DNA from 4 places in the Enterobacter sp. R4-368 genome. Region 3 is predicted to be linked to each of the others. Evidence: predicted binding sites of a transcription regulator. Region 3 holds the regulator's gene; each other region holds the start of a gene.
What was found. The regulator LexA, encoded in region 3, represses DNA repair genes until DNA is damaged. The targets are predictions, from matches to a motif close to TNCTGTATGTACATACAGNA.
Positions count from the first base shown of each region.

Region 1: a site for LexA is predicted at 2,673-2,692, ahead of sbmC (DNA gyrase inhibitor SbmC). Genes of this name have one in related genera too.
Region 2: a site for LexA is predicted at 2,759-2,778, ahead of dinB (DNA polymerase IV). Genes of this name have one in related genera too.
Region 4: a site for LexA is predicted at 4,575-4,594, ahead of sulA (SOS-induced cell division inhibitor SulA). Genes of this name have one in related genera too.

Region 1 covers NC_021500.1:1,081,496-1,087,504, forward strand. The annotation lists gene H650_RS05095 (GHMP family kinase ATP-binding protein) at 1-469, shown strand, start outside; gene H650_RS05100 (DUF496 family protein) at 495-830, opposite strand; gene H650_RS05105 (FUSC family protein) at 997-2,055, opposite strand; gene sbmC (DNA gyrase inhibitor SbmC) at 2,182-2,655, opposite strand; gene dacD (serine-type D-Ala-D-Ala carboxypeptidase DacD) at 2,777-3,937, opposite strand; gene sbcB (exodeoxyribonuclease I) at 4,148-5,572, shown strand; gene tsuB (thiosulfate utilization sulfurtransferase TsuB/YeeD) at 5,612-5,839, opposite strand; gene tsuA (thiosulfate utilization transporter TsuA/YeeE) at 5,855-6,009, opposite strand, start outside.
Region 2 covers NC_021500.1:4,074,604-4,080,612, forward strand. The annotation lists gene fadE (acyl-CoA dehydrogenase FadE) at 1-17, opposite strand, end outside; gene lpcA (D-sedoheptulose 7-phosphate isomerase) at 254-835, shown strand; gene H650_RS18960 (class II glutamine amidotransferase) at 972-1,739, shown strand; gene dpaA (peptidoglycan meso-diaminopimelic acid protein amidase) at 1,710-2,447, opposite strand; gene dinB (DNA polymerase IV) at 2,797-3,852, shown strand; partial or broken gene prfH (peptide chain release factor H) at 4,048-4,211, shown strand; gene pepD (cytosol nonspecific dipeptidase) at 4,254-5,711, opposite strand; gene gpt (xanthine phosphoribosyltransferase) at 5,973-6,009, shown strand, end outside.
Region 3 covers NC_021500.1:3,347,328-3,353,336, forward strand. The annotation lists gene plsB (glycerol-3-phosphate 1-O-acyltransferase PlsB) at 1-1,948, opposite strand, end outside; gene H650_RS15750 (diacylglycerol kinase) at 2,079-2,447, shown strand; gene lexA (transcriptional repressor LexA) at 2,556-3,173, shown strand; gene dinF (MATE family efflux transporter DinF) at 3,255-4,589, shown strand; gene H650_RS15765 (CsbD family protein) at 4,767-4,976, shown strand; gene zur (zinc uptake transcriptional repressor Zur) at 5,262-5,777, opposite strand.
Region 4 covers NC_021500.1:4,793,180-4,799,188, forward strand. The annotation lists gene fabA (bifunctional 3-hydroxydecanoyl-ACP dehydratase/trans-2-decenoyl-ACP isomerase) at 1-85, opposite strand, end outside; gene H650_RS22330 (AAA family ATPase) at 155-1,915, opposite strand; gene matP (macrodomain Ter protein MatP) at 2,098-2,550, shown strand; gene ompA (porin OmpA) at 2,627-3,676, opposite strand; gene sulA (SOS-induced cell division inhibitor SulA) at 4,044-4,553, opposite strand; gene H650_RS22350 (TfoX/Sxy family DNA transformation protein) at 4,772-5,392, shown strand; gene yccS (YccS family putative transporter) at 5,386-6,009, opposite strand, start outside.

The sequences.
Region 1 (6,009 bases), 2.3 Mb from region 3:
TGACCACAACACGGCGGCAACGCGCATTCCCTGTGGCGCACTGCCGCCCACCGAGATCCTGCTACTGGAAAGCCCGCTGACGCTAACGACCGCAGATTATCACCGGATGGCGCGCCAGCAGGCGCTGCTGGACAATGCGGAAATACTGGACAGCGCGTGGCAAATGCTACAGCGCGCGTGCGCGCAAAAAGATGCCGCACTGCTCGGCGAAGCCGCAACACTCAGCGCGATGGCCAGCCAGACGCTATTGCCGAAACCTGCGTTCACTACCCTGCTCAACCTGGTGGAGCAGTTCGGTTTATACGGTCTGAACGTGGCGCACAGCGGGAGCGTGGTGGGTTTGTTTCTGGATTCGGCACGTCACGATGTGGGGGCGGTTTGCCGGTTTTTAGCGAAGAGAGAACTGGCGGCGCACTGGCCGAAAAATTATTTATTGAAGATGGTGGCGGGCGGCGTGAAAGAAGGGTGAGAGGCGAACCTCTCACCGCGAGGCATTATTCGGTTTTCGTTTCAGCCGGCTTCAGTTCGCCCATGGTTTTCAGCTTTTTGGAGATGTCGCGACGCTCTTTCGACAGCTCGGCGTTTTTGATGATGTAATCATCTACGCGATCTTCGTAGTCGGTTTTCATGCTGGCGATAATGCCCTGAATGGCTTCAACGCTCATGCCCGGTTTGATGTAATCGCTGAGGTTATCCAGCAGCAGTACGCGCTTCTGGTTATCACGGATCTTCTTCTCAACGTCCTGAATTTCACGCTGCAACTTGTTTTTGCGGCGGAACAGACGCACAAACTCCAGAACGTCCTGGAACGAAGGCTTGGTTGTTTCCATTTTTACACCCCTGATAATGTGAGATTCGGATTCGTTAACGCAACAAGCTTAGAGGCAAACCTACCCAAAGCGGTTGCATATGACAATAATTTTTCCTTTTCCCTATCATAACCACAAATCCAGCTGAATCGAAACAACCAGACTGTGTACAGCGGCTATCTGCCGCTTATTTGCGCAATGCCCGGCAGATCAAATGCGATAACAATTCCAGCTGGCGCGCCAGCTCCAAGCTTAACCAGACATAACCATGAATTGAAGTTTCGGCCAGTGCATCCCCCTGATGCGCGCGGCTTAACTGGCGTAACTCGGTGACAATCTCATTGAGCTTTTCCGTGTTTGCCAGAATCGGCTGCGGGTTGCCTTCATACAACGCGTGGGCAATGGTCAGCAACGTCTGCTGCGTCATCTGCTGCGTTTCACGCAAAGTATTCGCATTGATCATGACAAAATGGCTGGCGCGCGAGCTCCAGTGGGCGTTGATCTGCAATTCCAGCATGCACACCAAATTACGGCTGACGGTCTGGATAGCTTCAAAAATCGCTTTCTGGATATGGGTTTCTTTACTGGCTGGCGTGATTAAGCCGCGCATTTTTACCACGTCATTGAGAATTTTTTGCAGGTGCTTTTCCAGACGCGGTCGCTCCACCAGGTTGCGGGACAAACCCGCCTGATAGACCCGGTTAAACGCCGTGACGTAATTCGCCATCTGAATGCGCCAGTGCAAAAACGCTCGCTGCGGCCAGATGCCGGTGAACAACATGGCCAGCAGCGAGCCAATGATCACATCGCCACTGCGCCACAGCGCCGTATGCATATCCCCGGTCGGCGCGCCGACTACCACTGAGAGCGTCACGCCGATAATCAGCGCCTGATAAGGTTTTTTACCGAGTGCCAGCCAGCCGCATATAAACATCGCAACGGCACACCACACCAGCATCAGCGACAAAGAAATCAGCTCCAGCCTTAACGCTACCAGCCCCAGTGCGGCCCCGAAGATAGTGCCGCCGATACGTTCGAAAGCGCGCGGTACCACATTCCCCCAAAAGGAAATTGGCCCCATCAGCACCACCAGCGTTATTAATGGCCAGGTGCCTTCCGGCACATCCAGCAGGCGGATCAGCAGGAAAGTCAGCACAAAGGCCAGAGCAATGCGCACGCCGTGAACGACGCGATAATGGCGGTAAAGACGAATTTCAAAAGAGCTGAGTGATTTGTCGCGGCGCACGGCCGTTCTCCGGGCTAGTAGTAAAAAGAGGCGCAATTGTAGGATTTTTCAGTGGCAGAGATCACCTTTTAAAACAAAAAAGAGACGCCAGTTTGATCCTGACGTCCCTTTGCGTGCGTTTACAGCTTACAGCGCTTTCGACTCCACCGGAATATACATCTCAATCTCCCAGTAACCGTCGCGCTGCCCGTCGTTGCGATAGATTTCGAAACAGGGTCCGGCCGAAATTTGTAACGCCTGATCGGCGAGCAACTCATCGAAAAAGAGATCCCAGCTTGCTGCAAACTCTTCGTTGTAAACCCGCGCCTGCGCCACCGCGTACTGGCCGCCCGGAACCTCAGTGGTCATCACCCCTTCGCTGTTGGCTGGCACCTGAAACGCAGCGTCAACGGTGATTGCCACATCCGCCCGCAATTTTTCTGCGGGTACTTCATCCGGGTTGTCGTAATAAACGCAAATCCACTCCAGCGGCTGGATCTGCTTGTTATCAACCCACATCGACAGCTGTGCAAATCCCTGTTTAACTTTCTCGTCCCACGGCCCGACCAGATGAAACCCGGCGATACGGCGTTTTTCACACTGCTTGACTGTGTAGCTCATACTAACTCCCTTAGCGTTACTGTTCGAACATACAGTATAACGGGCAGGCCTGCGCCTGCCATCTGCAACCGCTCAATTATGCGAGCAACTTCGCATGCCTTCCAGCCGACGCCTGACGGTGTCAGCCTTTGTGGTGGAAGTAATCACTAAGACGCGAGAACAAGCCGCCTTTGCGGACGCTATCCAGCGTGACCAGCGGCCAGTGCGCGATCACTTTATCGCGGTCATAAAGCTGGATTTCCCCCACGCGCTGATGTGCTGCCAGCGGCGCATCCAGCTCCTTGCTGTCCAGTACATATTTGGCTTTTACGTTTTGCAGTTCCGCTTTCGGCAGCACCAGCCAGTAATCCCGATCGGTGCCAACATCAACCTGCTCTTTATCGCCGTACCACACGCGCTCACTTCCGACTTTTTTACCGTTACGCAAAATTTCCACGGTATTAAAGTTCTGCTGGCCCCAGTGCAGCAGCTTACGAGCCTGCTCTTCACGCCCTTTCGGGCTGTCGGCGCCCATTACCACCGCAATCAGGCGACGTTCTCCGTCCACGCTTGAGGCAATCAGGTTAAAACCTGCGCCAGACGTATGGCCGGTTTTCAGCCCGTCAACATTCAGCGTCTTATCCCAGAGTAAACCGTTGCGGTTTTGCTGGGTAATGCCGTTCCACGTCAGGCTTTTTTCACTGTACATATGGTAGAAATCCGGCTCGCCATGAATGATGGCGCGCGAGAGCACCGCCAGGTCATACGCCGAGCTGTGCTGACCCGGTGCATCCAGCCCGTGCACGGTTTCAAAATGGGTATCACGCAGATTCAGCTTCTGGACGTAATCATTCATCATGGCGACAAACTGCGGCTGCCCGCCCGCCACGTGATCCGCCAGCGCCACGCAGGCATCGTTACCGGAATCAACAATCAAACCGCGGCTCAAATCACGCACCGTCAGCCGATCGCCCGGTTTGAGGAACATCAGTGAAGAACCATCGAACACCGGGTTTCCTTTTGCCCAGGCGTCTTTTCCAACGGTGACGACATCATCAGCGCTGATGCGGTGGCTATCGATGGCGCGGTCAACCACGTAGCCGGTCATCAGTTTGGTCAGGCTCGCCGGGTTACGTTGCTGATGTTCATTGCCCGCCGTTAAGATTTGCCCGGTGGTGTAGTCCATCAATACCCAGGAGCCCGCCTGAATTGCCGGGGGCTGAGGGGCAAAAGGTAAGTCGTCGGCGTAAGCGTAGTTAACGCAAACCGCCAGCAAAGAAGCAACAAACAAACGGCGTTTCAATGAAATATCCTCAATGGCATCTAAAATCGTCGTTCTTTGTACGGAACTTCGTGTGTCGTTACCTGGTTAAATTGCAAAAAAGTGTGACATGGATCGATTTTAAACGTCTGTTTTTGCGAAGGTCTGCGGAAGAATGACCGGTTTTCCTTCGGCACACGCGCCGGGATGGTTTACCATAGAGGGCATATTTACTGACAGGATGAGCATCTGGTGTCTGATTCCGCCGCAACGCCCACTTTTCTCTTTCACGATTACGAAACTTTCGGTACCAGCCCGGCGCTGGATCGTCCGGCGCAGTTCGCCGCGATTCGCACCGACGCGGATTTCAACATTATTGGCGAGCCGGAAGTCTTCTATTGCAAACCGGCGGACGACTATCTGCCGCAGCCGGAAGCGGTGCTGATAACCGGTATCACCCCGCAAATTGCCCGCGCTAAAGGCGAGAACGAAGCGGCTTTCGCCAAACGTATTCACGATCTGTTCACCGTGCCGAACACTTGTGTGCTCGGTTACAACAATGTGCGTTTTGACGACGAAGTGACGCGCAATATTTTCTACCGCAACTTCTACGATCCTTACGCCTGGAGCTGGCAAAACCATAATTCACGCTGGGATTTGCTGGACGTTATGCGCGCCTGCTACGCCCTGCGCCCGGACGGGATTAACTGGCCGGAAAATGAAGACGGTCTGCCCAGTTTCCGCCTTGAGCACCTGACAAAAGCCAACGGCATTGAACACGCCAACGCCCACGATGCAATGGCGGATGTTTACGCCACTATCGCCATGGCGCAACTGGTGAAAGCGAAGCAGCCGAAGTTGTTCGACTACCTGTTCAGCCATCGCCATAAGCAGAAGCTGGCGACGCTGATCGATGTGCCGCAAATGAAACCGCTGGTGCATGTCTCCGGGATGTTTGGTGCCTGGCGCGGTAACACCAGTTGGGTGGCACCTCTGGCCTGGCACCCGGAAAACCGCAACGCGGTGATTATGGTGGATCTGGCGGGAGACATGTCGCCGCTGCTGGAACTGGATACCGATGCGCTGCGCGAAAGGCTGTATACACCGAAAGCGGAACTCGGCGATAGCGCGGCGGTGCCCGTGAAACTGGTGCATCTGAATAAGTGCCCGATCCTGGCGCAGGCCAATACGCTGCGCCCGCACGACGCCGAGCGGCTGGGCATTAACCGCCAGCAGTGCCTGGATAATCTGCAAATTCTGCGCGATAACCCCCAGGTGCGCGAGAAAGTGCTGGCGATTTTCGCCGAGGCGGAACCGTTTGTCCCTTCTGAGAACGTGGACGCACAAATCTACAACGGCTTTTTCAGCGATGCCGACCGCGCTGCGATGAAAATTTTGCTGGAAACCGAGCCGCGCAACCTGCCCGCGCTGGACATCACCTTTGCCGATGCGCGCATTGAAAAACTGCTGTTTAACTACCGGGCGCGTAACTTCCCCGGCACGCTGGATGAGCACGAACAGCAGCGCTGGCTTACGCATCGCCGCAATGTCTTCACTCCCGAGTTTTTGCAGCAATACGCCGAAACGCTGCAGGCGCTGTTCCAGCAATATGAAGGCGATAGTGAAAAGCAGGCGCTGTTGAAAGCGCTGTGGCAGTACGCCGAAGAGATTGTCTGAGAGAGCCCTCCCGCTAACGGGAGGGCATCGGCTTACGCTTTACGCTTTCTGCACGGTAATACTCCAGGCGGCGTCGCCAACCTGTTGGTAATCCGTAATGGTGTGGCCCTCTTCCGCCGCCCATTGTGGGATAGCTTCCGTCGCCTGGGTGCAGTCGAACTCAATAATCAATTCATCGCCGCGGGCCATCTCCGCCAGCGCCGCTTTTGCTTCTATCAGAGGAAACGGGCAAACCTGCGTTACCACGTCCAGTTTTTTTACAGCCATAACAGCTCCTGTAAGTTAAGCCGCAGCCGCCGCCAGTTTCGCTTTGCGCTGCGGACGGACATATAAAAACCATGACGCCGTCCATACGCCAAGGATCATAAATACCAGCCCGACCCAGCCCTGCCAGGTCATCATCGCGGTCATTACCAGACCATTACCAATCGAACAAC
Region 2 (6,009 bases), 730 kb from region 3:
ATGCTCAAAATCATCATAAAGAAAAGCTCCCTTGCTTGTAGGAGGTCTGACCACTTGTGATGTATTGGTTGTAGTGGATGTGATTTCTTTTAGCAATGTGTTTACAAAATAATTACAACCTGGTTCACATTGTTGAGGGCTTTTTGCGCACGGAAAATGAAAACGACGGGGCGCTACGGCTTTAACTTCTCGCCTGGAATAGTATCCGGTACACTGCGCAGTGTTATTTACATTTATGCTGAAGGATATCCTCATGTACCAGGATCTTATTCGTAACGAACTGAACGAAGCGGCCGAAACGCTGGCGAACTTCTTGAAAGATGATGCCAATATTCACGCTATTCAGCGCGCGGCGGTATTGCTGGCCGACAGCTTTAAAGCCGGCGGCAAAGTGTTGTCCTGTGGTAACGGCGGCTCGCATTGTGATGCGATGCATTTCGCAGAAGAGTTAACCGGGCGCTACCGTGAAAACCGTCCGGGTTACCCGGCGATTGCCATCTCTGACGTGAGCCATCTCTCCTGCGTCAGCAACGACTTCGGTTACGACTATGTTTTCTCCCGTTATGTGGAAGCCGTTGGCCGCGAAGGCGACGTGCTGCTGGGGATCTCCACTTCCGGTAACTCCGGCAACGTGATCAAAGCGGTTGCGGCGGCGCGTGAGAAGGGAATGAAAGTGATCACCCTGACCGGTAAAGACGGCGGCAAAATGGCGGGCAGCGCAGATGTTGAAATTCGCGTGCCGCATTTTGGTTATGCTGACCGTATTCAGGAAATTCACATTAAAGTGATCCATATCCTGATTCAGTTGATTGAAAAAGAGATGGTTAAGGCTTAAGGAAGGCGATTTTGCCTTTTTGACTCCGGCAGTGCCCGAGATCCTGTCTGTGTGCAGTGAATCGGCGCACTGTCCGTATGCCAACTGGCTGCACTAATTACGCCTTCTCTGATAAGGGCGCTGTGTGGGGGTGTGTATGTGCGAACTGCTCGGTATGAGCGCAAATGTGCCAACCGATATCTGCTTTAGTTTTACCGGTCTCGTCCAGCGTGGCGGCGGAACCGGGCCGCATAAAGATGGCTGGGGCATTACCTTTTACGAAGGCAAGGGCTGTCGCACGTTCAAAGATCCGCAACCGAGTTTTAATTCCCCTATTGCGAAATTAGTACAGGACTATCCGATCAAATCCCGTTCGGTGATTGCCCATATTCGCCAGGCGAATCGTGGCGAAGTGGCGCTGGAAAATACCCATCCGTTTACCCGCGAACTTTGGGGGCGCAACTGGACATATGCGCACAACGGGCAGCTCACAGGTTATAAATCGCTGGAGACCGGTAATTTCCGCCCCATTGGCGAAACCGACAGCGAGAAAGCCTTTTGCTGGCTATTGCACAAGCTGACCGAACGCTACCCGCGCACACCGGGCAATATGGCGGCAGTGTTTAAATATATTGCGGCACTGGCAACGGAACTGCGCGTGAAGGGCGTTTTTAATATGCTGCTGTCGGACGGGCGTTATGTGATGGCGTTTTGTTCGACCAATCTGTTCTGGATCACCCGCCGTGCGCCGTTTGGCGTAGCGAAGCTGCTGGATCAGGATGTGGAAATTGATTTTCAGCGGGAAACCACACCAAACGATGTGGTTACCGTGATTGCCACCCAGCCGTTAACCGGCAATGAAACCTGGCAAAAGATTATGCCAGGCGAATGGGCATTATTTTGCCTGGGGGAGCGTGTAGTTTGACGCCAGCTGCGGCTGAACAGCGGTGTTCAGCGGCTTACTAACCACATAGCGACCATCCACGACCGAGACAACCGGCGGCTGGTGGGTGGTGGCGAAGTAGTCATAACCCGGCTTCAATTGCTTCCAGAAATCCGCATACGTTGAATACTTATGGCGCTGCATATTGGCGTCGGTCATGCGGAACGGATAGATACTCACCTGCACGTTCGGCTGTCCGAAAACCAGCGCGGCGGTAACAAACTGGAAGATCTCATCAATACCGGAATCCGTCATTGCGTAGCAACCAATCGACACGCAAGCGCCGTGAATCATCAGGTATTTGCCTTCATAGCCGTGGGCGCGATCGTAGTTATTCGGAAACCCAATATTAATGGCTTTATAGAAGCGGCTATCCGGCTTCAACTGGCTGCGCTGTACGGAGTAGAACCCCTCCGGGCTTTTAAAATCACCCTGGCGCTGCTTGGGGCCTAACCCGCCGGAGTAATTACAAATCTTGTAGCTGTCGAGCAACTGATATTGCTCGCCCATCTTGACGTAAAGATCAAGGGTGCGCTCTTCTTTGAAGATCTGGATATAAACCGGCGACCCCATCAACTGCTGCTTATATTCTTTGCTGACCGGCGTTACTGAACCGTTGCTGCTCACCAGGCCAGCAAAAGAGACGCACGGAAGCAGAAGCATCGCAATAAATAATGCGATTTTGCGCATACTACTTGTTTCCTTGATAAAGCTAATACCACATTGCCAGGACGGCAAAAGAAGCCCAAAATTCAGACTATTCTGTTTTGGAGCGCCCACATTAGCATTACGGCATTTTTTCGCAAGCCCCAATCTACGTCGTCTTTCACGCTGCCTCTTTATTGGCTTCGCTTTTGTCTCGCGCGAATAAGATTGAGGATTATGTATCAAACGCTTGGCCGAAAGCTGGCGACTATTATGCGAGTAAAAAGCCTGAATTACCGCTTATATTCCTCTCTTTTCGTCGGATTTACGTACTGGCTTCTCAATTGCTGTAAGTGTGCTGTATACTTATCCAGTATTCTGTGAGGGCATACGCATGCGCAAAATCATACATGTTGATATGGACTGCTTTTTCGCGGCGGTTGAGATGCGCGATAACCCGGCCCTGCGCGATATTCCCATCGCTATCGGCGGCAGCCGGGTACAACGCGGCGTGATCAGCACGGCGAACTATCCGGCACGCAAATTTGGCGTACGCAGCGCGATGCCAACAGCGATGGCGCTTAAACTCTGCCCGCACCTCACGCTATTGCCCGGCCGTTTTGACGCTTATAAAGAAGCGTCTAACCAGATCCGCGATATCTTCTCTCGCTACACCTCGCGTATTGAACCGCTCTCGCTGGATGAAGCCTATCTTGATGTTACCGATAGCCCGCACTGCCACGGTTCGGCGACGCTAATGGCGCAGGAGATTCGCCAGACCATTTTTAATGAAACCCAACTGACTGCGTCGGCGGGCGTTGCACCGGTGAAGTTTCTCGCCAAAATTGCCTCCGATCTCAACAAACCCAACGGGCAATATGTGATTACTCCCGCTGATGTCCCGGCGTTTCTGCGCACGCTACCGCTCGGCAAAATCCCCGGTGTGGGGAAGGTATCAGCGGCAAAACTGGAAACGCTGGGGCTGCGCACCTGTGAAGATGTGCAAAAGAGCGACCTGGCCATGCTGCTTAAACGCTTTGGTAAATTCGGCCGTATTTTATGGGAGCGCAGTCAGGGCATTGACGAGCGGGAAATTAACAGCGAACGGTTGCGTAAATCGGTGGGCGTGGAGCGGACGCTGGCGGAAGATATTCACAGCTGGGAAGAGTGCGAAGCGATTATCGAACATCTCTACCCTGAGCTTGAGCGGCGGTTGGCAAAAGTAAAACCGGATCTGTTAATTGCTCGCCAGGGGGTAAAACTGAAATTTAATGATTTCCAGCTTACGACTCAGGAGCATGTCTGGCCGCGGTTAAATAAAGAGGATTTACTGGCGACGGCGCAAAAAACCTGGAACGACCGCCGCAGCGGGCGCGGTGTCCGGCTGGTTGGGCTGCATGTCACGCTGCTTGATCCCCAACTGGAACGGCAACTGGTGTTAGGGCTATAAAATTACGCTACGGATCTATTACACGCTTCTTTATCCCCGACGTTTATTTCACATTACTGCACAAGAATTTCACCGTGCCCTGATGTCTCTTTGTCGTTCCTGTAACCCCGGTTTCGTCTGCCGATCCCTTTTATTTGTTCATATATAAAAGGAGATACGGGCAATTCTCTTTGCCATCTCGCTTCGGAAAATATTTCTACTAAACGGCTGGCAACCTTGCTGATTGCTCATCATCTGCAACAAATAAAGGATGCTGAATGCGCGAGGCTGAAATCGGAAGGTCGATTGTTTCACCCGCAGATTGAACGGGGAGAAACCCGCTGCGCGCGTTTAAAGGGATGGCATTTAAGGCAGTGTAGAGTCGGGGAAAATGTCCGCGCCGGGCGGCGCGGACAACAAGCTTATTTCGCCGGAATCGCTTTCAGCAATTCGGTCAGCAAGGTCCAGTAATGGCCCACGCTTTCGATATGCACTTGCTCATCCGGTGAGTGCGGGCCGGTGATGGTTGGCCCAATCGATACCATATCCATATCCGGGTACGGTTTTTTGAACAGACCGCACTCCAGACCCGCGTGGATCACCTGAATGTTCGGCGTTTTGTTGAACAGACGCTGATAAGTTTCACGCACCAGCGCCATCACCGGTGAACGCGCGTCCGGCTGCCAGCCCGGGTAGCCGCCTTTCGGTGCGGTTTTCGCTCCCGCCAGCGCACCCAGTGACTCCAGCATGCTCACCACATAATCTTTCCCGCTATCTACCAGCGAGCGGATCAGGCAGATGATCTCGGCGTTGTCGTCTTGCAGCGTTACCACGCCCACGTTCAGCGAGGTTTCTACCACGCCTTTGGCGACGTCAGAGTTGCGAATAACCCCGTTCGGCGTCGCGTTCAGCAGGCGCACAAACGTATCGCGCGAGGCGGTGGTCAGCGCCGCTTTATCGCTGCTTGCGCTGTCCAACAGTACCACCAGATTCTTCTCTTTGGCTTCCAGCTCGTTTTTCAGGATTGCCTGATATTCGTTGGCCAGCGTTTTCAGCTGCGCGGCTTTATCTGCCGGAATGGCGAAAACAGCAATCGCTTCGCGCGGAATCGCGTTACGCAACGTACCGCCAGTGAAATCCAGCAGACGCAGATCCAACTCCGCCGCGTGACCGGCCAGGAAGCGCGCCAGCAGTTTGTTGGCGTTACCTAAACCGACATGAATTTCGGCACCAGAGTGGCCGCCTTTCAGCCCTTTCAGCGTCAGCTTGAAGGTTTCATACCCGGCCGGTACGGCTTCGCGGGTGAGTGGCAGGGTGGTGATAAAATCGATACCGCCTGCGCACCCCATGTAGATTTCACCCTCTTCTTCAGAGTCGGTGTTAATCAGAATGTCCGCCTGCAGCCAGTTCGCTTGCAGACCAAACGCGCCATCCATGCCTGCTTCTTCGGTCATGGTCAGCAGCACTTCCAGCGGACCGTGTTCAACGCTGTCATCTGCCAGCACCGCCAGCGCGGAAGCCATGCCGATGCCGTTATCCGCGCCGAGCGTGGTGCCGCGCGCTTTAACCCATTCACCGTCTACATACGGGCGAATCGGATCGGTGGTGAAATCGTGTACTGTGTCGTTATTTTTCTGCGGCACCATATCAAGGTGTGCTTGCAGAACTACCGGCTTGCGGTTTTCCATGCCAGCGGTGGCTGGTTTACGGATCAGAATGTTGCCAACCTGGTCGCGTTCCGCATGCAACCCCTTTTCTTTCGCCCAGCCCATAATGTGACCGGCGAGTTGTTCTTCATGGTAGGACGGGTGCGGAATAGAACAAATTTTGGCAAAAATATCCCACAGCGGCTGTGGCGATAGGTGAGACAGTTCAGACACGATGAGTCTCCTTACGAAGAGCCTGCGCAACATACCTTGCAGGTCACAGGGTTAAATAAACGAACATCGCAAGCCGTCAGCTTGCGAGATGGCGTTGAGAATAACACTTTATTGCCGCGCTGCGAGCACCAGTGCGCGGAAAAAGCGCCGGTAATGCCGGGTAATACTGGTTTTTAGCGCTTCAGATCTCTATAATCTCGCGCAACCTATTTCCCCCTCGAATAATTTTTAAGCCGTAAAACACAGGCTGGGACACTTCACATGAGCGAAAAATACGTCGTCACCTGGGACATGTTGC
Region 3 (6,009 bases):
TCAGCATCGGGTAGAGTAACTCGACGTGGCGCAGGATCTCGCTACGGGAGATAGCGCGATGCTGGGTGACAATCGCCGCCAGCAGCGACGGCAGCATCAGCATATGCGCAATGTTGTTGCGGTAGTACGTCATCAACACCGCCTGCTCACGCGGCAGAATGATGATATCGCCGATGGTGTCTTTTTCGACTTCGAACTTGTTCATCTGCAGCGCGTGGTCGATAAGCTCGCTGGCGCTGGCCGACGGGGTGGTCGAATCCGGCGAATAAGGCACGTTGCGCATCAGCTCAAGATAGCAGCTTAACTGCTCGGTCAGTTGCTCGCGGGTCAGCGAACGCTGGCGGGAAGCCAGCAGCGCCGTACAGCACAGGTTCATGGCGTTAGCCGCACCAGCGTTGTTGATGCGCACCATCAGATCAGCGGCAATGGTGTTCACCGTTGGTGTTAACCACGCCGGACGGATGGATTCAATGGGATCGATGGCTTCGCGCCACTCCGGAACATGGTGGTTCAGGTAGTTCATCAGCGGAATGGGTTCGCCGAAGTTCACATAGCCCTGACCGAGGTTACGCAGCTTGCTTAAACCACGCAGCATCTGCAACAGGCTCTCTTTCTCTTTTGTCGCGCCACGCAGCTCTTTGGCGTAAGTGCCCACTTCCATCACGTGTTCATACCCGATGTAAATCGGCACCAGCGTGATGGGGCGCGTACCGCCGCGCAGCATCGCCTGAATGGTCATCGACAGCGTACCAGTTTTCGGATCCAGCAAACGTCCGGTGCGCGAACGCCCGCCCTCAACGAAGTACTCTACCGAATAACCGCGGCTGAACAGCTCACCCAGATATTCGCGGAACACGGTGGAATAGAGCTTGTTGCCTTTAAAGGTGCGGCGAATGAAGAAAGCGCCCAGGCGGCGGAAAATCGGCCCGGCGGGCCAGAAATTCAGGTTGATACCGGCAGCGATATGCGGCGGCACCAGCCCCTGGTGATAGAGCACATAGGAGAGCAGCAGGTAGTCCATATGGCTACGATGGCAGGGCACATAGACAATTTCGTGACCGTCGTGCGCCAGCTGGCGTACGCGCTCTGCATTATGCACATTGATGCCCTGATAGAGACGGTTCCAGGTAAAACCCAGAATGCGGTCGGTCAAGCGGATCATCTCGTAGGAGAAGTTCGCGGCGATCTCTTCCATCAGCGCGATGGCGTTTTGCTGCGCTTTATCATGGGAGATTTTTTTGCTGCGCGCTTCATCTTCGACCGCGCGGGCAATCGCTTTAGAAGAGAGCAATTTGTTAAACAAATCCTGACGCGCCGGCAGACGTGGGCCTACTGCGGCCAGACGCTGGCGGGCAAAGTGCATACGCGCCACGCGCGCCAGTTTTTGCGCGATAATTTTATCGGTGCCGTGCTCCGTCGCCATACGGCGCAGCGAAACCGGCGGTGAAAAACGCACAAAGCTGTCGCGGCCAAGCCAGGAAACAGCAAAGAATTTCTGGATGCCGTTCAGCATGCGCAGCGGCGGATTAATTTCGCCTTTTTCACGTCCGGGCGAACGGCCAAACATCACCGATACCGGCACCATTTGCACGTCCAAATCGGGATGGCTGCGGTGTAGATCCAGGTAGTCGTGGAACAGCTTGATCGACTCTTCTTTTGGCGCGTAATAAGTGAACACGCGCGGCCCACCGTGGATAAACACGAAACGCGGCAGCAACGCGCCGTCGATTTCCAGCGGTTCCAGCGGATCGGGCAACTCATGCGCCAGACACTGCGCGCGTAAAGTCAGTAAATCTGCCTTTGAGTTATAAGGCAGCACGTACATGATGGGGCGTGATGTATCGAGACCCAGTTCCTGTGCAGGTTCTGCGGGGATCGATTTACTTTTTACCAGCACGCTTAATGGTAAATTCAGTAATTTGTAGTAAATTCGTGGCCAGCCGGACATAAAGGATGTAAAGCCTCTGGTTAATAGTGCCATTGCGCCGCAAGAATATCAGAAAGCGCACATAATTTCTGTTGTACCGCTGCGCGCTTGCTGAGACATTGACGCCAATTTAATAAAAAGGTTCTTTTAAATGGCTAATAATACCACCGGTTTCACCCGGATCATTAAAGCCGCTGGATACTCCTGGAAAGGCGTTCGCGCCGCCTGGATTAATGAAGCGGCATTTCGTCAGGAGTCCGTTGCGGTTATCCTGGCAATTATAATCGCTTGCTGGCTCGATATTGACACAATGACGCGCGTACTGCTGATTGGTTCTGTGACGCTGGTAATGATTGTCGAAATTCTGAACAGCGCTATCGAAGCCGTGGTAGACAGAATTGGTTCGGAATTCCATGAACTTTCCGGGCGGGCGAAGGATATGGGGTCGGCGGCGGTGCTGATGTCCATCCTGCTGGCGCTGTTTACTTGGATCGCATTACTGTGGTCACATTTTCGATAACGCTTCCAGAATTCGATAACGCCCTGGTTTTTTGCTTAAATTTGGTTCCAAAATCGCCTTTAGCTGTATATACTCACAGCATAACTGTATATACACCCAGGGGGCGGGATGAAAGCATTAACGGCCAGGCAGCAAGAGGTGTTCGATCTTATTCGCGATCGCATCACTCAAACCGGTATGCCACCAACGCGTGCGGAAATCGCACAGCAATTGGGGTTCCGTTCCCCAAATGCGGCGGAAGAACACCTCAAAGCGCTGGCGCGCAAAGGGGTTATCGAAATCGTATCTGGCGCATCACGCGGCCTTCGTCTGCTGCTTGAAGAAGAAGAGGACGATATCGGCTTACCGCTGATTGGTCGCGTCGCTGCGGGTGAGCCGCTGCTGGCTCAGCAGCATATCGAAGGCCATTACCAGGTCGATCCGAGTCTCTTTAAACCTCATGCGGATTTCCTGCTGCGCGTTAGCGGTATGTCGATGCGTGACATTGGCATTATGGATGGCGATCTGCTGGCGGTGCATAAAACGCAGGATGTGCGTAACGGCCAGGTCGTTGTAGCGCGCATTGAAGACGAAGTGACCGTCAAGCGTTTAAAAAAGCAGGGTAACACCGTCGAACTGTTGCCGGAAAACAGCGAGTTTTCCCCGATCGTTGTCGATCTTCGCGATCAAAACTTCACCATCGAAGGGCTGGCGGTCGGTGTTATTCGTAATGGCGCGTGGTTGTAACGCACATTCGCTTTGCTGCGGGGCGGGTTCAGGTTCCGCAGCGATCTCCTCTTTTCCCTCATTAAATTTCACATTCAAACCATGCCACTGCTAACCGCATCTGACAAAGCGCTCTGGCGGCTTGCGCTGCCGATGATCTTCTCGAATATCACTGTCCCATTACTGGGGCTGGTGGATACGGCGGTAGTGGGGCATCTGGACAGCCCGGTTTACCTGGGTGGTGTGGCGATTGGTGCAACGGCGACCAGTTTTCTCTTTATGCTGCTGCTCTTTTTGCGCATGAGCACCACCGGCCTGACAGCTCAGGCGTTCGGCGCGAAAAATGCGCCCGCGCTGGCGCGTGCGTTAGTCCAGCCTTTGCTGCTGGCGCTAGGGGCCGGCGTGTTGATTACCCTGTTGCGCACGCCGCTTATCGACCTGGCGCTGCATATCACTGGCGGTAGCGAGGCGGTACTGGAACAGGCGCGACGGTTCCTGGATATTCGCTGGTTGAGTGCGCCTGCTTCGCTGGGCAATCTGGTGTTGCTCGGTTGGTTGCTCGGCGTGCAGTATGCGCGTGCACCGGTGATATTGCTGGTGGTGGGGAATCTGCTCAACATCGTGCTCGATGTGTGGCTGGTCATGGGGCTGCATATGAATGTGCAAGGTGCGGCACTTGCCACGGTCATTGCAGAATACGCCACCTTCGCTATTGGTTTATGGATGGTGCGACACGTACTGGTAATGCGCGGCATTTCATTGCTGACGCTGAAAAATGCATGGCGCGGTGGCGTACGGCGCTTGCTGGCGCTGAACCGCGATATCATGTTGCGTTCGCTGCTGCTGCAACTCTGCTTTGGTTCGATAACGGTGTTTGGTGCCCGGCTCGGGGATGAGACGGTGGCGGCAAATGCGGTGCTGATGATGTTTTTAACCTTTACCGCCTATGCGCTGGATGGTTTCGCGTATGCGGTTGAGGCGCACTCCGGGCAGGCTTACGGTGCCAGAGACGGCAGTCAATTGATGCATATCTGGCGGGCTGCCTGCCGGCAGGCCGGTCTGGTGGCGCTGTTCTTTGCCGTTGTGTATGCAGTGGCGGGTCAGCAAATTATCGGGCTGTTAACATCGTTACCCGCGCTGCAACAGCTTGCCGGACATTATCTGATTTGGCAGGTTATCTTACCGTTGGTGGGGGTGTGGTGTTATCTGCTGGACGGTATGTTTGTCGGTGCCACGCGCGCGGCCGAAATGCGTAACAGTATGGCAGTGGCGGCGGCGGGGTTTGCCGCTACGCTACTCACCGTGCCTGTTTTGGGCAATCACGGTTTGTGGCTGTCACTTGCTGTATTCCTTGCTCTGCGTGGGCTGACGCTGGCGCTAATATGGCGTCGTCACTGGCGTAACAACAGTTGGTTTGCTGCCAGCGCTCCTTCCTGATAGCGCTTTATTTTCTAAGGTAACGCTCCGATTTTCTCGTCTCGTTTACGCTACTTTTATCTTGTTAAATGGTTAAAGATTCCGAATAAAATTCATAATGCCGAATCCCTGACTACAATAATCAGTACGTTCAGCACGGTGAGAACGTCATTTTAACCGAACGATAAGGAGTCCATGATGAATAAAGACGAAGTCGGCGGTAACTGGAAACAGTTTAAAGGCACAGTGAAAGAGAAATGGGGCAAACTCACCGACGATGATATGACTATCATTGAAGGTAAACGTGATCAGTTGGTGGGTAAAATCCAGGAACGTTACGGTTACGCAAAAGATCAGGCGGAAAAAGAAGTGACGGACTGGGAAACGCGTAATGATTACCGTTGGTAGCCAGCACATCCCCTCAAATGTGTTAACCCTCTAAAGGCTACCCTGCCCGAAGGTACAAGGATGTACCACCCCTCCAGATTCCATATTTATTAACTCTAACTACATTGTTTTGCGCACAAACTTCCTGATTTTGTGCTCTTATCGCATCCCTCTGTCTGCCTCGTTTTACCAACAGTTCGCCCGACCCAGAGCTCCCGCAGCATGCACTTGCTCGCCGCCATTAAAATGCGAAACCTGGCGGGTTGTGTTGCAGGTAATAAAGAGCTGATAAAAGACGGGAAACCATTATCGCGGTTTTTTCTTTAGCGGGACGCTATGGTCATGGTGGCAGTGATCGTGATGGCGGCAGGCTTCCACTTCCACGCAGGCCGCACACAGGCCATGGGCTTCAATCACATTATGACGCAGGGCAAAACCCATTTTCGCCGCCAGCGCATGCATAATATCTTCCACACCTTCGGCCTGCTCTTCTTTCACCGAACCGCAGCGGTCGCAAATAAACATCGCAGAAGTATGCGTCGGCTGATCAAAAAGGTGGCACAGCACGTAACTGTTGGTGGACTCAACCTTGTGGACAAAGCCTTGCTCCAGCAGGAAATCAAGCGCGCGGTAAACTGTCGGCGGTTTTGCTTGCGGTTCGCTCTCGCGCAGCAGGTCGAGCAAATCATACGCGCTGATCGCCCCTTGTTGCAGGCTCAGTAATCGCAACACTTCAAGGCGCTGGGGAGTCAGGCGCACATTGCGCTGCGCGCACAGCTTTTCAGCCTGCACTAACATCTCTTGCGAAGTGGTCTTATCCATTGGCGCCCTCGGGGTGGTGGGAACAGAAACCCACACTTTACCATGTCCTGCCCAAAACGCCGAGATCGCCGCCCGTAAACTCCTTTTCTCACTTTCCTTCCCGAAACGAATTTCCTCTTCTATAAATATTGAGAGTTTCCTCAATAACTATAACGTTCATATATATCCTGTACGTTCACATGATTTAGCTTCTTTTTTGGTCGTTGTTCGCAGCAATAGTGAATTCCTGTTT
Region 4 (6,009 bases), 1.4 Mb from region 3:
ATTGCGGGCCTTTTGCGCCAAACAATTCGCCACGACCAGAGGCAAGAAGATCTTCTTTTGTATAGGATTCGCGTTTATCTACCATGTTCTCAGTAAGCCTTATTTGTAATTTCGGACGCAGGATAGCTAACACGTGTACGCTGAACAAGTCCGATCAGTTTCGGATAAACCAGTTCAACCAGCGAAGCGGCCACGGGAAGCGGTGGCGCGCATCCTGTTGTGTTGCCTGCGCGATACGTTCCTGGATGAGTTGCTTAAGGTTGTTTTGCCCTTCGGCATCCCACGGCAAACCCGTTAATAAGGGTAGCGCATCCATCATGTCATCTACTGCCCAGATGAAAAATTGCTGCGCCTGGATAGCATCCAGAAGTTCCTGTTGCAGGCAGAGATGGCGTACATTTGCCGAGGGAATAATCACCCCTTGCTTGCCAGTGAGCTGGCGCTGCTGACAAATAGTGAAGAAGCCTTCGATTTTTTCATTCAGCCCGCCGACCGGCTGGGAGCGACCAAATTGATCCACCGAGCCTGTGATCGCAATGCTCTGATTAAGCGGAACTTCAGATAGCGCGCTGATTAATGCGCACAGTTCAGCCATTGATGCGCTATCACCGTCGACTTCGCTGTATGATTGTTCAAAAGTCAGTGAGGCGGAGAAGGGGATCTGTTGTTCCAGCTCCAGTTCCGCCATCAGGAACGCTTGCATGATCATCATGCCTTTGGCGTGGATATTACCGCCCAGCTCAGCTTTGCGTTCAATATCGTTAAACTCGCCATCGCCAACATGTACCACACAACTGATTCGCGAGGGTTCACCAAAGGCACGTGGATGTCCCGGAAACTCGATAACGGACAGTGCATTGATCTGACCGATGCGTTCTCCTTCGGTTTCGATCAGGATTTGCTCAAGCAGGATCTCATCCTGCATGCGCTCCGCCAGGAAGCCTTCACGCCATTCTCGCTGCGCAAGCATTGTCTGGAACTCTTCCCCGCTAAAGGTTTCATCGGTGGACATCGCTGCCACTTCTCGCAGTTGCCGAGACAACCACATTGGGCAAAGAGGTAACGTTTCTTGATCGCCGGTGTAGCGGACGGCTTCGCGAATGAGTGTTGTCCATGCATCAGCCGCAGGGGCGGGCAAGTGCGCATCGCGAGCGGTTTGCTCGACCCACTGACGCCATATGGACATGGTTTCGGCATCCGCAATTTGCAGCGTTTCTTCGTATTCGCTGTAAATGGCCTGCGATGCGAGTTCCGGCTCCATTTCCTGGAAATCCGCGAGTGATTCACGTTCACCCACGAGGATGACTTTCAGATCCATTGGCATGGACGGCACAGTGACAGGCAGAGGGCGCGATTCATCAAAGGAAACCCAGTCAAAACGGCGCTGCATTACCATCGTTTTCAGGCGCATCCATAGCAGTGGCTGTGCAAGCAGAGTACGTAAGGAAATAACCAGCACTCCACCGTTTGCCTGGTGGACGAGGCCGGGTTGCAACGTGATTTCCTGATTAAACTGGCGAAGGCAGCCGAAAAGTTGTTCTGCTTCTACCCAATCGGCGATCGCGGTGGGTTTGCTGCCGATAAAATTTGCCTGGGCATCAGCCGAAGGTTCGAAGCGAATTGCCGAACCATTGACATGATATTGGCCGCCAGAAAATGGGCGGGCTTCAGGGATGAGCATTTCGGTGGCGCTGGCGATAAGCGCAAGATATTCGGCTTCTTCTGGCGCTTTAGCCAGCAAAAAGCGTGACGTCGCCTGCGGATAGAGCAATTGCTCCAGCGCGTACTGTAATCGGGGTTGCGTATCGGCCAGGGAGAAGTCCGTTTCGCGGGCTAATTCGGACGATTCAAACACTTCCTGATAGCTGCTGGTATCAGGAACCAGGTCGTTCCATTCAAGTTTTGTAATGGTCAAAGTCGTTTTTTTAGTCTGATGTCAAAGGCGCGATTATACCGTAAACGCTCCAACAGCACACATTCATTACACGCTTTCGCGACGCGAACACTATTGGCTTAAACGAGGCCGTGATTTCTTTTCAGCAGAGTTGGAAAAAACTGATATTCTGAACTGAGTTACACGGTCACGTTGAGAGCGCAATGAAATATCAACAACTGGAAAATCTCGAAAGCGGCTGGAAATGGAAGTATCTGGTAAAAAAGCATCGTGAAGGGGAATTAATCACGCGCTACATAGAAGCCAGTGCCGCTAAGGATGCGGTCGATTTATTGTTGACACTCGAAAATGAACCCGTACAGGTCAACGACTGGATTGTGCAGCATATCAATCCGTCATTGATTAACCGGATGAAGCAAACTATTCGCGCCCGCCGCAAGCGGCATTTTAATGCCGAACATCAGCATACGCGTAAAAAATCGATCGACCTGGAATTTGTAGTCTGGCAGCGTCTGGCTGGGTTAGCGCAGCGCAGGGGGAAAACGCTTTCTGAAACGATTGTGCAGTTGATCGAAGATGCCGAGCACAAGGAAAAGTATGCATCACAGATGTCTACGCTGAAACATGACCTGCAGGCATTACTTGGGAAAGAATAGGTGCGAATTATTCCTGCCTGTTATTTCAGGCAATAAAAAACCCCGCTAATGAGCGGGGGTTTTTTTAGACGGGAACTTAAGCCTGCGGCTGAGTTACAACGTCTTTGCTACCTTTAACTTCGATCTCTACGCGACGATCCGGTGCCAGGCAGTCGATCAGCGCTGCACGCGGTTTCACGTTGTCACAGGTGCTGCCGGTAACCGGGTTGGATTTACCCATGCCACGTGCGGAGATTTTGTTAGCCGGGATACCTTTAGAAACCAGGTAATCAACTACGGACTGTGCACGTTTCTCAGACAGGCTCTGGTTGTAAGCGTCAGAACCGATACGGTCGGTGAAGCCCAGAACCACTACGGAACCGTCTTTAGGATCCAGGTTGCTCAGCTGACCATACAGCTGATCCAGCGCCTGCTGACCTTCCGGTTTCAGCGTCGCTTTGTTGAAGTTGAACAGAACGTCAGACTTCAGAGTGAAGTGTTTGGTCTGCACTTCCGGAGCCGGAGCCGGAGCCGGAGCAGCTACTACCGGAGCAGCGTCTTCCTGCTGGCCGAAGCGGTAGGAAACACCTACGCTCAACATACCGTTGTCCGGACGAGCACCAACGGTGCTTGCATCACCGATGTTGTTAACCCACTGGTATTCCAGGCGGGTAGCGATGTCACGAGTAACTGCCCACTCAACACCACCAGCGAAGACCGGGGAAACACCGGTATCGTGATCTTTGAAGCCCTGGTTGTTCTGAGCGTCTGCACGCCAAACCATACCACCCAGACGAGTGTACAGGTCCAGATCGTCAGTTACCGGGTAACCCAGTTTAGCAGTCAGTTGAACGCCCTGAGCTTTGAACGCGCCGTTAACGGTGTCGCCTTTGTACGGCATACGACCCAGCCAGTCATAGCCCAGTTCGAAACCTACGTACGGGTTAACCTGGTAGCCACCGAACGCACCAGCACCCAGTTGGCTTTCGTGGGTCGGGCCATCGTTCTGCCATACCGCACCTTTGTCATGATACTGGGACCAACCCAGTTTACCACCTGTATACCAGGTGTTATCTTTCGGAGCGGCCTGCGCTACGGTAGCGAAACCAGCCAGTGCCACTGCAATCGCGATAGCTGTCTTTTTCATTTTTGCGCCTCGTTATCATCCAAAAATCGCCATGGGAATCTCTTTAGAGAAGCCACGGTTAAATCCTTCACCGGGGGCATTGCTCACTGACAACTCTGCAGACATCTTTACCGATATCTTTGGCTTATGCCGAGCACCCCTGGCGATGTAAAGTCTACAACGTAGTTGGAAACTTACAAGTGTGAACTCCGTCAGGCATATGAAAAAAAAGGCTTTGTATACACAATATTTAACACTTCTGATGAATCTTTCGCCACGGCTATTTCCGTACAAAGCGCGCTAGACCGGCTTTCGCGCTATATTTGGACGATAAATTTGAAGCGCTGCTCTCAGGCAAAAAACATCCTAGGAAAACTCCTAAATTCACTCAATGATACAAATTTGAGTGAATTTTTATCCCGGAAAGCTGTCTCGCAGCCAGAGGATCGTGGCGTACAGGTCGCATAACGAAGCCTATCGCATTGCCTTCTTCTGCCGCCATAGCTAATTGGCGATGTTCCTCTGCAGTCAGCTCTTCAGAATGCCAGCCAATAACGACGCTATAGTTGCCGGTGCGCAATGCACGAATCATTGAGTCCAGTGTTACGCTTGGAGAAAGCTGGTTCACCTGCATCACCTTGGTGAGGGGTAACCCAGCGGATTGCACCCACTCACGGCTGAGTTTTTGTTGAGGTGTCAACCACAGCTGCCAACGGGATTGTTGCCCGAGTTGCTGCAGTAAAGGCAGTAAAAGAAGCTGCGTCATCCAGGGCTGGTCCTCACGATAGACCATTTCGCTAATCAGCCCGGTAGTGATGCTGGAAGGCTCAACGTGATTCAATTTGTTGAGTGTTGAAGCGAGTGTTGTCGAACGATTCGCATAGCCTGAAGTGTACATAATCAATCCAGCCCTGTGGGTTACTGTATGTTTATACAGTAACCGTTGCATGCTCAGAGATCAACCTCATTTTCGGAAACTATCTCGCATTTTTGTTTTGTCCCTGCCGCGTAATGAAAAATTTGCTTGCCGTCTTGCTCACAGTTGCCTATGTTCCTGCGTAGTGGTTTCAGTAATTTAAATCTGGCTTTTACTATGTGATTTATAAGGCAAAAATCATGGAAGACCTATCTTATCAACGGATATATCAGTCACGCGAATACCTCATGCCTCTCGGCACAATTTGTCACCGCGCTCATTTTGGTGGTTACAGCTTGTCAGTGGATAAAACTGTTTTCGCGATGGTTGCAGAAGGGGAACTTTACCTTCGCGCTTGCGACGAGAGTGCGCAATATACGGTTACGCAAGATGCCCCTTTACTGGTATTCAACAAACGTGGGCGTCAGGTTTCGTTAAATTACTACTTCGTTAGCGAGAGTGTGTGGCGCGATCGTTCGTTACTTCTGCAACTTTCGGCTCTGTCACTTGATGCTGCGCGGCGTGATAAAGATCGGCGCAGTGCCAGAAAACGGTTACGCGATCTGCCTAACCTTACTTTTCAACTTGAAGCTCAACTTCATGAAGCGGGAGTACTGGATGCACATACACTGCGAATGCTCGGGGCAAAAGTTTGTTGGCTTAGATTGAGAAAATCAAACAAGCATCTGAGCGCGAAAGTGCTTCTTGCACTCGAGGGCGCAATTGTTGGGCTTCACGAAGCGGCGTTACCGGCGCCGCGACGCCGGGAACTGATGGAGTGGTTTAACGGCGTAATCAAGAAAGGAGCGAGTCCTTACTGAGTAATTTGGCTTTTCAGACGGCACACTTCAGGCAATAAAGCGATCAACAGGCCAATCTGTTGCAGTACCAGTGGCTCTTTGCTATCCGGGCGCGGCTCCAGGTGTTTAATGCGTTGGGATAGATCGGCAAGGGTATCCTGAACACGTTTTTGGTCTGCTGGTAGGTGATGTAGAGCATCGTCAACATAGCAGACTGCATCATCAAGTAAACGTAGGATATCCTGCTGGGTGAGCTGCTCACGATGTGCGCCAAGCGCGGAAATATAACTGGTAAAGGTATGATTTAAACATAACAAACGGAACGCGGCATCGCGAAGTTCAGGTGAGGTTCCGGGTTCGGAAGACATATTTGAAACGACCGATGCCAGTTCCGCGTCACGGTTATAAGCGTTACGTCTGGCGATGCGGTAAGCAAGCCGGTTATCGCGTCCCTGATGGTACTGTTCAAGAATGGCATCAAGGTAGCGGCAGTTAGCATCAAAGGCTTGTTCAGTAACGCGGGGCAGGTGTCGAAAACGCCAGTCCGGCCAGATAAAACTCACTGCCGCCCAGGCGATAGCACAACCTATAAGCGTATCAATAATGCGGGGAAGCGCGACTTCAAATCCTTCGCCCAA